Regions from separate parts of the Mesorhizobium sp. WSM4829 genome, predicted to be linked through region 3. Evidence: predicted binding sites of a transcription regulator. Region 3 holds the regulator's gene; each other region holds the start of a gene.
What was found. The regulator PhoB, encoded in region 3, activates phosphate uptake and scavenging genes when phosphate is short. The targets are predictions, from matches to a motif close to TGTCATNNANCTGTCAT.
Positions count from the first base shown of each region.

Region 1: olsB (l-ornithine N(alpha)-acyltransferase) is a predicted target of PhoB. The motif match lies at 1,676-1,692, and genes of this name have one in related genera.
Region 2: phnF (phosphonate metabolism transcriptional regulator PhnF) is a predicted target of PhoB. The motif match lies at 1,699-1,715, and genes of this name have one in related genera.

Region 1 is NZ_JBVVQJ010000051.1:5,069-8,342, forward strand. Features, by position in the region: gene AC0L17_RS30885 (response regulator) at 1-1,578, shown strand, start outside; gene olsB (l-ornithine N(alpha)-acyltransferase) at 1,756-2,631, shown strand; gene AC0L17_RS30895 (trimeric intracellular cation channel family protein) at 2,717-3,274, opposite strand, start outside.
Region 2 is NZ_JBVVQJ010000030.1:15,447-18,720, forward strand. Features, by position in the region: gene AC0L17_RS24625 (zinc-binding alcohol dehydrogenase family protein) at 1-915, shown strand, start outside; gene phnF (phosphonate metabolism transcriptional regulator PhnF) at 924-1,673, opposite strand; gene phnG (phosphonate C-P lyase system protein PhnG) at 1,797-2,261, shown strand; gene phnH (phosphonate C-P lyase system protein PhnH) at 2,261-2,872, shown strand; gene AC0L17_RS24645 (carbon-phosphorus lyase complex subunit) at 2,874-3,274, shown strand, end outside.
Region 3 is NZ_JBVVQJ010000006.1:161,844-165,117, forward strand. Features, by position in the region: gene AC0L17_RS08425 (ROK family protein) at 80-1,327, shown strand; gene phoB (phosphate regulon transcriptional regulator PhoB) at 1,448-2,137, opposite strand; gene phoU (phosphate signaling complex protein PhoU) at 2,154-2,861, opposite strand; gene pstB (phosphate ABC transporter ATP-binding protein PstB) at 2,897-3,274, opposite strand, start outside.

The DNA.
Region 1 (3,274 bases), on a different contig from region 3:
GAAACGTCACTGATCACCGCCCGCGAGCGAGCCGAATATGCAAGCCAGGCCAAATCGCGCTTCCTCGCCACCGTCAGCCACGAGATCCGCACGCCGATGAACGGCATCATGGGCATGGCCAAGCTGCTGGCGGACACCGGGCTCTCGCCGCAACAACGGACCTATGTCGGCGCCATCTCGACCTCGGCCAGCGCGCTGCTGGCGCTGATCGAGGACCTGCTCGACTATTCCAAGATCGAGGCCGGCCGCTTCGATCCCGAACCGCAGCCAATGTCGGTGCGCGAGATCGCCGACAACATCGTGGAACTCCTGGCGGCGCGTGCCTTCGCCAAGAACATCGGCCTTGGCTGCCATGTCGAACCCGACGTGCCGCAGATGATATCAGCCGATCCTGGAAGGGTCAGGCAGGTGCTGCTCAACCTCATCGGCAACGCCATCAAGTTCACCGACAGCGGCGGCGTGTTGGTGAGCATCGCTCGTGCCCGCACCGAAACCACCGACCGCATATGCTTCACCGTCACCGACACCGGTCCCGGCCTGCACGAGGACGACTTGGAGCGCATCTTCGAGGAATTCGAACAGGCTGACGGCACGTCGACCCGCGCGCATGGCGGCGCCGGGCTCGGTCTTGCCATCTCCAGGCGCCTGGTGATCGCCATGGGCGGCACGATCTCGGTGTCGAGCCAGCTAGGCCAGGGTTCGGAATTCGTCTTCGAAATCCCTGCAATATCGGCCACCGCGCCGCCGCAGAGCCGTCGGGATGCGCTGTCAGGGCGGCGCGCCGTGATCCTGTCGAAGAACGCCATCGAGGCCGACGCCATCGCCCGCACCATCCGCGCCAATGGCGGCAGGGTCGATCTGGCCACCACCGCCGCCCAGGCAGCGTCCTTCGCCGAAGGCTGCGACGTGCTTTTGGTCGATGCGGCCATGGAGGAAGGCGACGGCAGGTTGCTCAAGCGCCTTCGCCAGAGCGGCTTTGCCGATTGCGAGGCGATCACACTGATCGCACCGACCGACCGCGGCATGCTGGGCGAGTTCCGCGCCAGCGGCTACGCCACCTTTCTGGCAAGGCCGGTGCGTGGCGAAACGTTGCTTCGCGTGCTTTTGACCAGCAGCGTGCCTGCCCTCACCCAGCCGCAGCCGGAAAAGCGCGGCGCACCAACCGCCCGCGCCATTGGCGGCCGGCGGCGGGGCCTGTCCGTGCTGATCGCCGAGGATAACGACATCAACGCCATGCTTGCCCGTGCCACGCTGCTGAAGGCCGGGCATCGCGTGAAACTGGTCGGCAACGGCAAGGCCGCCGTCGAGGCCATCACCGGCACCGACCACAAGTACCGCTTCGACGTGGTGCTGATGGATCTGCACATGCCTGTCATGGACGGGCTGGACGCGATCGCCGCCATCCGCCGGCACGAGGAGGAGACCGCCGTGTCGCCGGTTCCGATCATGGTGCTATCGGCGGACAGTCAGGAAACGACCCGCCACGCAGTGCTCGCCCATGGCGCCAGCGGCTTCGTCACCAAGCCGCTCGACCCCGACGCGCTTGTCCATGCGGTCGAGGGTCACGTGGCCGCTTGATCCGCCGGCTGTCCTTGCCTGGCTTACCTGCAGAACATAGCCGGTTGAAGGGTTGCCCAGCCGACGAAGTATTGCCGGCAGGGCCGTATCACGGTACTGTCACAATCCTGTTGCACCTACGCCGTATCCCCGTGCCAAGAGGGATGGCTCGAAGGAGAATCACTCGTGCATACAGTTATGCCGGAATGTGACGCTCGGCCGAACGCCAGGGGTGCTTTGCTCACCGGGCGCAACGTCGATGCTGTCATAAAAGGCGAAGCGCTTGGCCGTATCGGCAACCTCGAAGTGCGGCTCGCACGCAACGAGGCCGAGATCGCCGCCGCGCAGGAAGTGCGCTACCGGGTGTTCTATGACGAGCTCGGCGCCAGGAAAACCCTGTTTCAGGTGCAGGACCGCCGCGACGCCGACCATTTTGATCCGCTCTGTGATCATCTGCTCGTCTTCGACACCTCGCTGTCCGGTCCCGAGCATCGCCGCATTGTCGGCACCTACCGCCTGTTGCGGCAGGAGATCGCGGCAGCGGCCGGCGGCTTCTATTCCGAGGGCGAGTTTGAGCTGACCAATCTTATCGCCCGCCACCCCGGCCAGCGTTTCCTCGAGCTCGGCCGTTCCTGCGTCTTGCCGGAATACCGCTCGAAGCGCACCATCGAGGCGCTCTGGCAAGGTATTTGGGCCTATATCAACCATTATGGGATCGGCGTGATGACCGGTTGCGCCTCGTTCCCCGGCACCGTGCCGGCGGCACACGCCGAAGCGCTGACCTATCTCGCCCATCACTGCCGGACGAATTCGGCCTGGGACGTGCGCGCCGTCGCCGGCCGCTACTGTTCCATGGATTTGATGCCGATCGAGGCGGTCAACGCCAAGGCCGCGATCGCGGCGATGCCACCGCTGGTCAAGGGCTATCTGCGCGTCGGCGCGCGCATCGGCGACGGCTGCGTCATCGACCGCGAATTCTCGACGGTCGACGTGTTCGTGGTGATGCCGGTCAAGGAGATCGGCGCCCGCTACGTCAGCTATTATGGCGGGGAAGCCCAGCGCTTCGCCGCCTGAATTCCAATGAGTAGCGAATAGCGAGTAGCGAGAGTTCCGCCAATTCGCTGCGGATCGTTGTCCCTATTCGCTACTCGCCCTCATTTCACGGAATATCTTCCGGCCGCCGGCCGGGCCGGCTCTTGTAGGACGGAAAGGCCCAGCCGAACTTAAGCGCGCCGCCACGCACGCAGAAAGCGGCTATGAAGCCCACCAGGCCCGAGGCGAGCGGCGGCAGTCCGGCGAGATCGCCTGTTGTAAACAGGATGGCACCCGCAAGGGCGGCGGTGACATAGATTTCTGGTCTCAAGAGCACCGAAGCCTCACCGGCCAGCAGGTCGCGCAAGATCCCGCCGAACGTGGCGGTGAGCACGCCGGTAACAACGGACACGACCGGCGAGCCGGTGATGGCCAGGCCCTTGGCGGCACCCATCACCGAAAACGCGGCGAGGCCGACGGCGTCGAGCCAGAGCAGTAATTTCCAGCGGGATTCGAGACGGTGCGCCCCGAAAAAGACAAGCATCGCCACCACCGCGCAGATCAGCACATAGCCAGAGTTGGTAACCCAGAAGACCGGCAGATTGAGGATGACGTCACGAAACGTGCCACCGCCGATGCCGGTGACGCTGGCCAGGAACAGAAAGCCGATGATGTCGAGCTGCTT
Region 2 (3,274 bases), on a different contig from region 3:
GTCGGCATCTGCGGCACCGACTATCACATCTTCGAGGGCAAGCATCCGTTCCTCGCCTATCCCCGCATCATGGGTCACGAGGTCTCCGGCACCGTGATCGAGGCCGGCGAAGGCGTCGACCTGCCGGTGGGCGAGCCGGTGATCATCAACCCGTATCTCGCTTGCGGCAAATGCATCGCCTGCCGTCAAGGCAAGCCGAATTGCTGCGTCGGGATCGAAGTGCTCGGCGTCCACCGCGACGGCGCCATGTGCGAACGGATCCTGGTGCCGGCGCAAAATCTTTACCCGGCCAACGGCCTGTCGCTGGCCGATGCCGCCGCCGTCGAATTCCTGGCAATCGGGGCGCATGCCGTGCGGCGCTCGCTGGCTGATCCCGGCGCGCGCGCGCTGGTCATCGGCGCCGGGCCGATCGGCCTCGGCACGGCGCTGTTTGCCCGCATTGCCGGCCTCGACGTAACGCTGCTCGACATGAGTGCGGAGAGGCTGGGTTTTGCTGCAAGCGAACTCGGCTTCGCCACCCTCGACGCATCACGGCAGTCTGCGACCGATCTGGTGCGCGAGGCGACCAACGGCGAAGGTTTTGACGTGATTTTCGATGCCACCGGCAACACCCAGTCCGTGCAGTCGGCCTTCGCCCATGTCGCGCATGGCGGGACGCTGGTCCTGGTCAGCGTCGTCAAGGACGACATCGTCTTTTCCGATCCCGAATTCCACAAGCGTGAGATGACGCTGATCGGCAGCCGCAACGCTCTGCGCGCTGACTTCGACCATGTCGCTGCCTCGATCCGCGATGGTGCTGTGCCGCTGGCAAAGCTCGTCACCCATCGCACGACGCTTGGCGACACGCCGCGCGACCTCGCCCGCTGGGCACATGCGAAATCCGGCCTGATCAAGGCCGTCATCCAGGTCGGATAAGACCGGACCTAAAGCGCCGATATCCTGAGCTCGACGCGCTCGGCCGGAAACCGCGTTTCGGCGAACTGGATCGGCTGGCCGTCCGGCGTGACGTTGACGGCGACCGTGACCAGCACGATGGCGCCGGGCTGCAGATTAAGATCGGCAAGGTCGGCGGCGTCCGCATGACGGGCCGACAGCACCGTCGATTGCCTGAGATAGTCACCGATGCCGAAACGCTGGAATGAGGCGGTCACCGATCCGGTTTCGGCCATGGCGGCATCGATGCCGGCGAAGCGAGCCGCATCGAACCAGCCGGTGGCACGCGAGACCGGTTGCCCATCGGCTTCGCCGCGTGTCTCGAGGCGTATGACAGTCGAGCCCCTGGCAAGCCCCAGCCCTTCGGCGACGCGCCGGCTGGCCGGCTCGACCGCCGATTCGAGCAGCACGCTGCGGCGCTCCGACGCCTGCCCTTGCAAGCCCTCCGAAAAACGGGTGCGGGCGCCGATCGGATAGGACAGCCGCTTGCGCGACAGCACAAAAGTGCCGCGCCCCTGTTCGGCCCTGAGCACGCCATCCTGCACCAGTGCGGCGATGGCGCTGCGCACCGTATGGCGGTTGACGCCATAGCGCTCGGCCAGTGCAACTTCCGGTGGCAACGCAGCATTCTCGGCAAAGTCGCCGACGGCGATCGAATGCAGGATCTGGTCGGCGATCTGCCGCCACAGCGAGACGCCGCTGCGCCGCTCCAAGCTGCTGGCCATCTGCTGACCGATCATCTCTTTGCCCCGATCTTTTCGGCCCTGTCATCCATCCGTCATGGACACGCATTAGAAAATAGATATAATTTGTATAATTGTCTATATCAATAGACGAATTTTCGATGCAAGGGAATGTCAACCATGCGAGGACAGGAAGCGCGCGATCAGCAGCTTGAGCGCAAGGCGGTCATGGCGACGCTGGCGCAATCGACCGGCGACGATATCGTCCGCCTCTGGAACGAAGCCGGCCTGCCTTCGGAAGCAGAGCTCCTGCGCGGCCCCGAAACCGGCCTGGTCACCGTGCGTGGCCGCATCGGCGGCGGCGGCGCGCCTTTCAACGTCGGCGAGGCGACAGTCACCCGCGCGACGGTGCGGCTGGCCTCGGGAGAAGTCGGCCACTGCTACGCGCTCGGCCGTGACAAGCAGAAAGCAAGACTGGCGGCGATCGCCGACGCGCTCTGGCAGGATCCCACCCGCCGCAACGAGGTCGAGAGCAAACTCATTGCGCCGCTGCAGGCCGCACTGGCCAGCAGACGTGAGCGGCGGCGCGCCGAGACGGCGGCAACGAAGGTCGATTTCTTCACCATGGTACGCGGAGAAGACTGATGGACATCGCAACCCAGGCGATCGAGGGCGGCTTTGTCGATCCGGTGTTCGACGCCCAGACGGTGTTCCGCGCCGTGATGGACGCAATGGCGCGGCCGGGCACCCTGCAGCCTCTGCCGGCCTTTGCCCGCCCGCCGGCGCCGCTGTCGGCCACCGCGGGCGCCATCGCGCTGGCGCTGTGCGACAACGACACGCCGCTCTGGTTCGACCTCGTCTTGCAGGCCCCAGCAGCGGTGAAATCCTGGCTCGGCTTCCACACCGGCGCGCCACTGGCCCACACGCCAGCCGATGCGCATTTCGCGCTGATCGCCACGCCGGCCGAGATGATGGCGCTCGACGGCTTTTCACAAGGCACCCAGGACTATCCCGACCGCTCGACGACGTTGATCCTGCAGGTCAGCGATCTCGCCTCAGGGGGCCCTCTGCTGCTCGAAGGTCCTGGCATCGAAACAACCGCGACAATCGCGCCGGCGCAGATGCCGCGCCACTTCGTCGAACAATGGAAGCAGAACAATCAGCGTTTCCCCCGTGGTGTCGACATTATCCTCGCCACCCCGGAAGGCGTTGCCTGCCTGCCGCGCACGACGCGCATCAAGACGATGGAGGCGTGATATGTATGTCGCGGTAAAAGGCGGTGAAGCGGCCATTGCCAACGCCCACGCCCTGCTCGCCGACCGCCGCCGCGGCGACCGTTCCGTGCCGGCGCTGCGCCTCGACCAGATCGTCGAGCAGCTGGCGCTCGGCGTCGACCGGGTGATGAGCGAAGGTTCGCTCTACGATCGCGAATTGGCGGCGCTGGCCATCGTTCAGGCGCGCGGCGACATGATCGAGGCGATCTTCCTGGTTCGCGCCTATCGCACCACGCTGCCGCGCTTCGGCTACACCAGGGCGATCGACACCGGCGCGATGCTGGTCGAGCGGCGCGTGTCGGCGACCTACAAGGATCTGCCCGGCGGCCAGCTGCTCGGCCCGACCTTCGACTACACGCATAGGTTGCTCGATCCCGAGCTTGC
Region 3 (3,274 bases):
CTGCTTCTGCCAGTATTTGTCGCACATTACCGACGGCTTCCGATTCATGAGCGGCCGCGGCGATGAGGAGGAAACAAAAATGTCGGTGGGAATCCGTCATGACGATCTGCGCCGGCGCAACCGGGCGATGGTGATTTCGGCCGTGCGCCGGGCAGGCCAGCCGTCGCGGACCGAGATCGCCGCGACCACCGGCCTCAGCCATTCGACCATATCGGCGATCTCTGCCGACCTGATCCAGGAAGGCATCCTGGCCGAGAGCAAGGCGAGCGAGACGGTTTCGCTGAAACGCGGCCGGCCGCAGGTCGGCCTCAGCCTCAATCCGCAAGCCGCTGCGGTGTTGGCCGTCGTGTTGTCGCTGAATTTCCTGTCGGTCGCCGTCATCGATTATGCCGGACAAGTGGTCGCCGAGGACCAGCGCCGGCTGGACACGCTGACCATGTCGCGCGACGCGCTGATCGGCGAATGTGTCGCCATCGTCCGGCGCCGGCTCGAAGATCCCGACCTCGATGTCCAAAGCGTCGCCCGCATCGCGCTGGCGATCCAGGGCATCACCGATTCCCACGCGCGCGCCATGTTGTGGTCGCCGATCACGCCGCAGACGAACATCGCCTTCGCCGACATTCTGGAACGCGAGTTCGGCATCCCGGCCATCATGGAGAACGACTGCAACATGATGGCCGTGGCGCTGCGCTGGCGCCACCCGGATCGCTACCGCGATGACTTCATCGCCATCCTGCTCTCGCACGGCATCGGCATGGGGCTGGTGCTGAAGGGCGAGCTGTTCACCGGCACCCACTCCTCAGGCGGCGAATTCGGCCACATGATCCATCGGCCGGGTGGCGCGCTTTGCCGCTGCGGGCGGCGCGGTTGCGTCGAGGCTTATGCCGGCAACTACGCCATCTGGCGCAACGCAAGGCTGTTGAGCGAGAACGCCGAGCCGGTCGCCGATGTCAGCGACGCCGAGATGCGGGCACTGGCGGCCCGGGCGCGCGAGACGGACGGACCGGAGCGCGAAGCCTACCGCAAGGCCGGCGAGGCGCTCGGCTTCGGGCTCGGCAGCCTGTTTGCGCTGATCGATCCGGCGCCGGTGGCCATGGTCGGCGCCAGCGCTACCGCCTTCGACCTGATCGAGCCGGCGCTGCGCGAGGCCATCGCCCAGACCGCCGGCGGCCAGCATTCGGGTTCGATTTCCTTCGACACCGAGCCGAACGAGCTGCCGCTGATCCGCGAAGGCTGCGCCATGCGGGCGCTAAGCTTCGTCGACCAGGAGATTTTCGCGCCGAGCATCCAGGCACGAGCCGGCTCGGTCGGAAAGAACGTGGCTTGAAGGATTCCCGGGTCGCGACTTGGGGTGTGTTGAGATTCAGGTCAGGCCGAGTCGAGAATGGTGGGTTCCGAGATCCGGAGCGGAGCGTACTTTGGGGTACGCCGGAAGCGCAGGTATCAGCTAGTCTTCCCTGATCGCATAGCCGGCGCCGCGGATGGTGCGGATGACATCGGGCATGCGACCATTGTTGACCGCCTTGCGCAACCGGCCGACATGGACGTCCACCGTGCGCTCGTCGATGTAGATCGTCTCGCCCCAGACATTGTCGAGCAACTGGCTGCGCGAGAAGACCCGGCCCGGGTGCCGCATCATGAATTCGAGCAGCCGGAATTCGGTCGGCCCGAGCCGGATCTCGCTCTTCTTGCGATAGACCCGGTGCGATTCACGATCGAGCATGATGTCGCCGACCTTGAGCACGCTGGACAGCACTTCCGGCTTGGCGCGGCGCAGCAGCGCCTTGACCCTGGCCATGAATTCCGGTGTCGAGAACGGCTTGACCAGATAGTCGTCGGCTCCGGTCGAAAGGCCGCGCACCCGGTCGCTCTCCTCGCCGCGCGCGGTCAGCATGATGATCGGCAGCCGCTCGGTTTCGGGGCGCACCCGAAGGCGCCGGCAAAGCTCGATGCCGGAAACCGCCGGCACCATCCAGTCGAGCACCAAAAGATCGGGCACGTTTTCCTGCAGCCGGATTTCGGCCTCGTCGCCGCGCGTCACCACCTCGACCTGATAGCCTTCGGATTCAAGATTGTAACGGAGAAGGACGCCCAGCGGCTCTTCATCCTCCACCACCATGATGCGCGGCGCGATCATCGGCCGGTCACTCCTGTCATGTCGCTGGCGCCGACATCGTCGTTTCGTCGAGCTTCGGGCGATCCGCCGGCAATTGCTGCCCGGTCACGACAAAATAGGCGTTTTCGGCGATGTTGGTGACGTGATCGCCGATACGCTCGAGATTCTTGGCGCAGAACAGAAGGTGCGTGCAGGCGGTGATGTTGCGCGGATCCTCCATCATGTAGGTCAGGAGCTCGCGAAAAACCGCCGTGTATTTCACGTCGATCTTCTGGTCGTCGGCGCGCAGTTCCTTCAACGCGCCGGCATCGCGCGACACATAGTGCTCGACCACGCCGCGCAGCTGCACAAGAACGAGATCCGCCATCGCATCGATACCGTGCGACAGATTCCGCGGCGTCGCGCTCTGCCCGACTGCGCTAACCCGCTTAGCTATGTTCTTGGCCAGATCGCCGATGCGCTCGAGATCGCCCGCCATGCGGATTGCGCCAACCACGGCGCGCAGATCCTGCGCCATCGGCTGCCGCTTGGCGATCAGCGTGATGGCGCTGTCGTCGAGCTCGCGCTGCCGCGCATCCATGATGGCGTCGTCCGAGACGACGCGCTGCGCCATCGCATTGTCCGACGCAAGCAACGCGCGGATCGAGGCTGCGACCATCGCGGCGGCGAGCTCGTCCATGTCGCGGATCAGCCGGTCGATGTGCTCCAGTTCCTCGTCGAAAGATGCGACGGTGTGTTCACCCATGGTGCTGTCCTCGTGTTCGAAATTCGCCGGACCGCTCAGCCGAACCGGCCGGTGATGTAGTCCTGGGTGCGCTTGTCGTCGGGGTTGGTGAACATCTTGTCGGTCGCGCCCTCCTCGACTAGGTAGCCGAGATGGAACATCGCCGTGCGTTGCGACACGCGCGCCGCCTGCTGCATCGAATGGGTAACGATGACGATCGTATAGTTCTGGCGCAGTTCGTCGATCAGTTCCTCGACGCGAGCGGTGGCGATTGGATCGAGCGCCGAACAGGGCTCGTCCATCAGGATCACTTCCGGCGACACGGCGATGGCGCGCGCAATGCACAGACGCTGCTGCTGTCCGCCGGACAGACCGGTTCCCGACTCGAGCAGGCGATCCTTGACCTCGTTGAACAGGCCGGCCTTCTTCAGGCT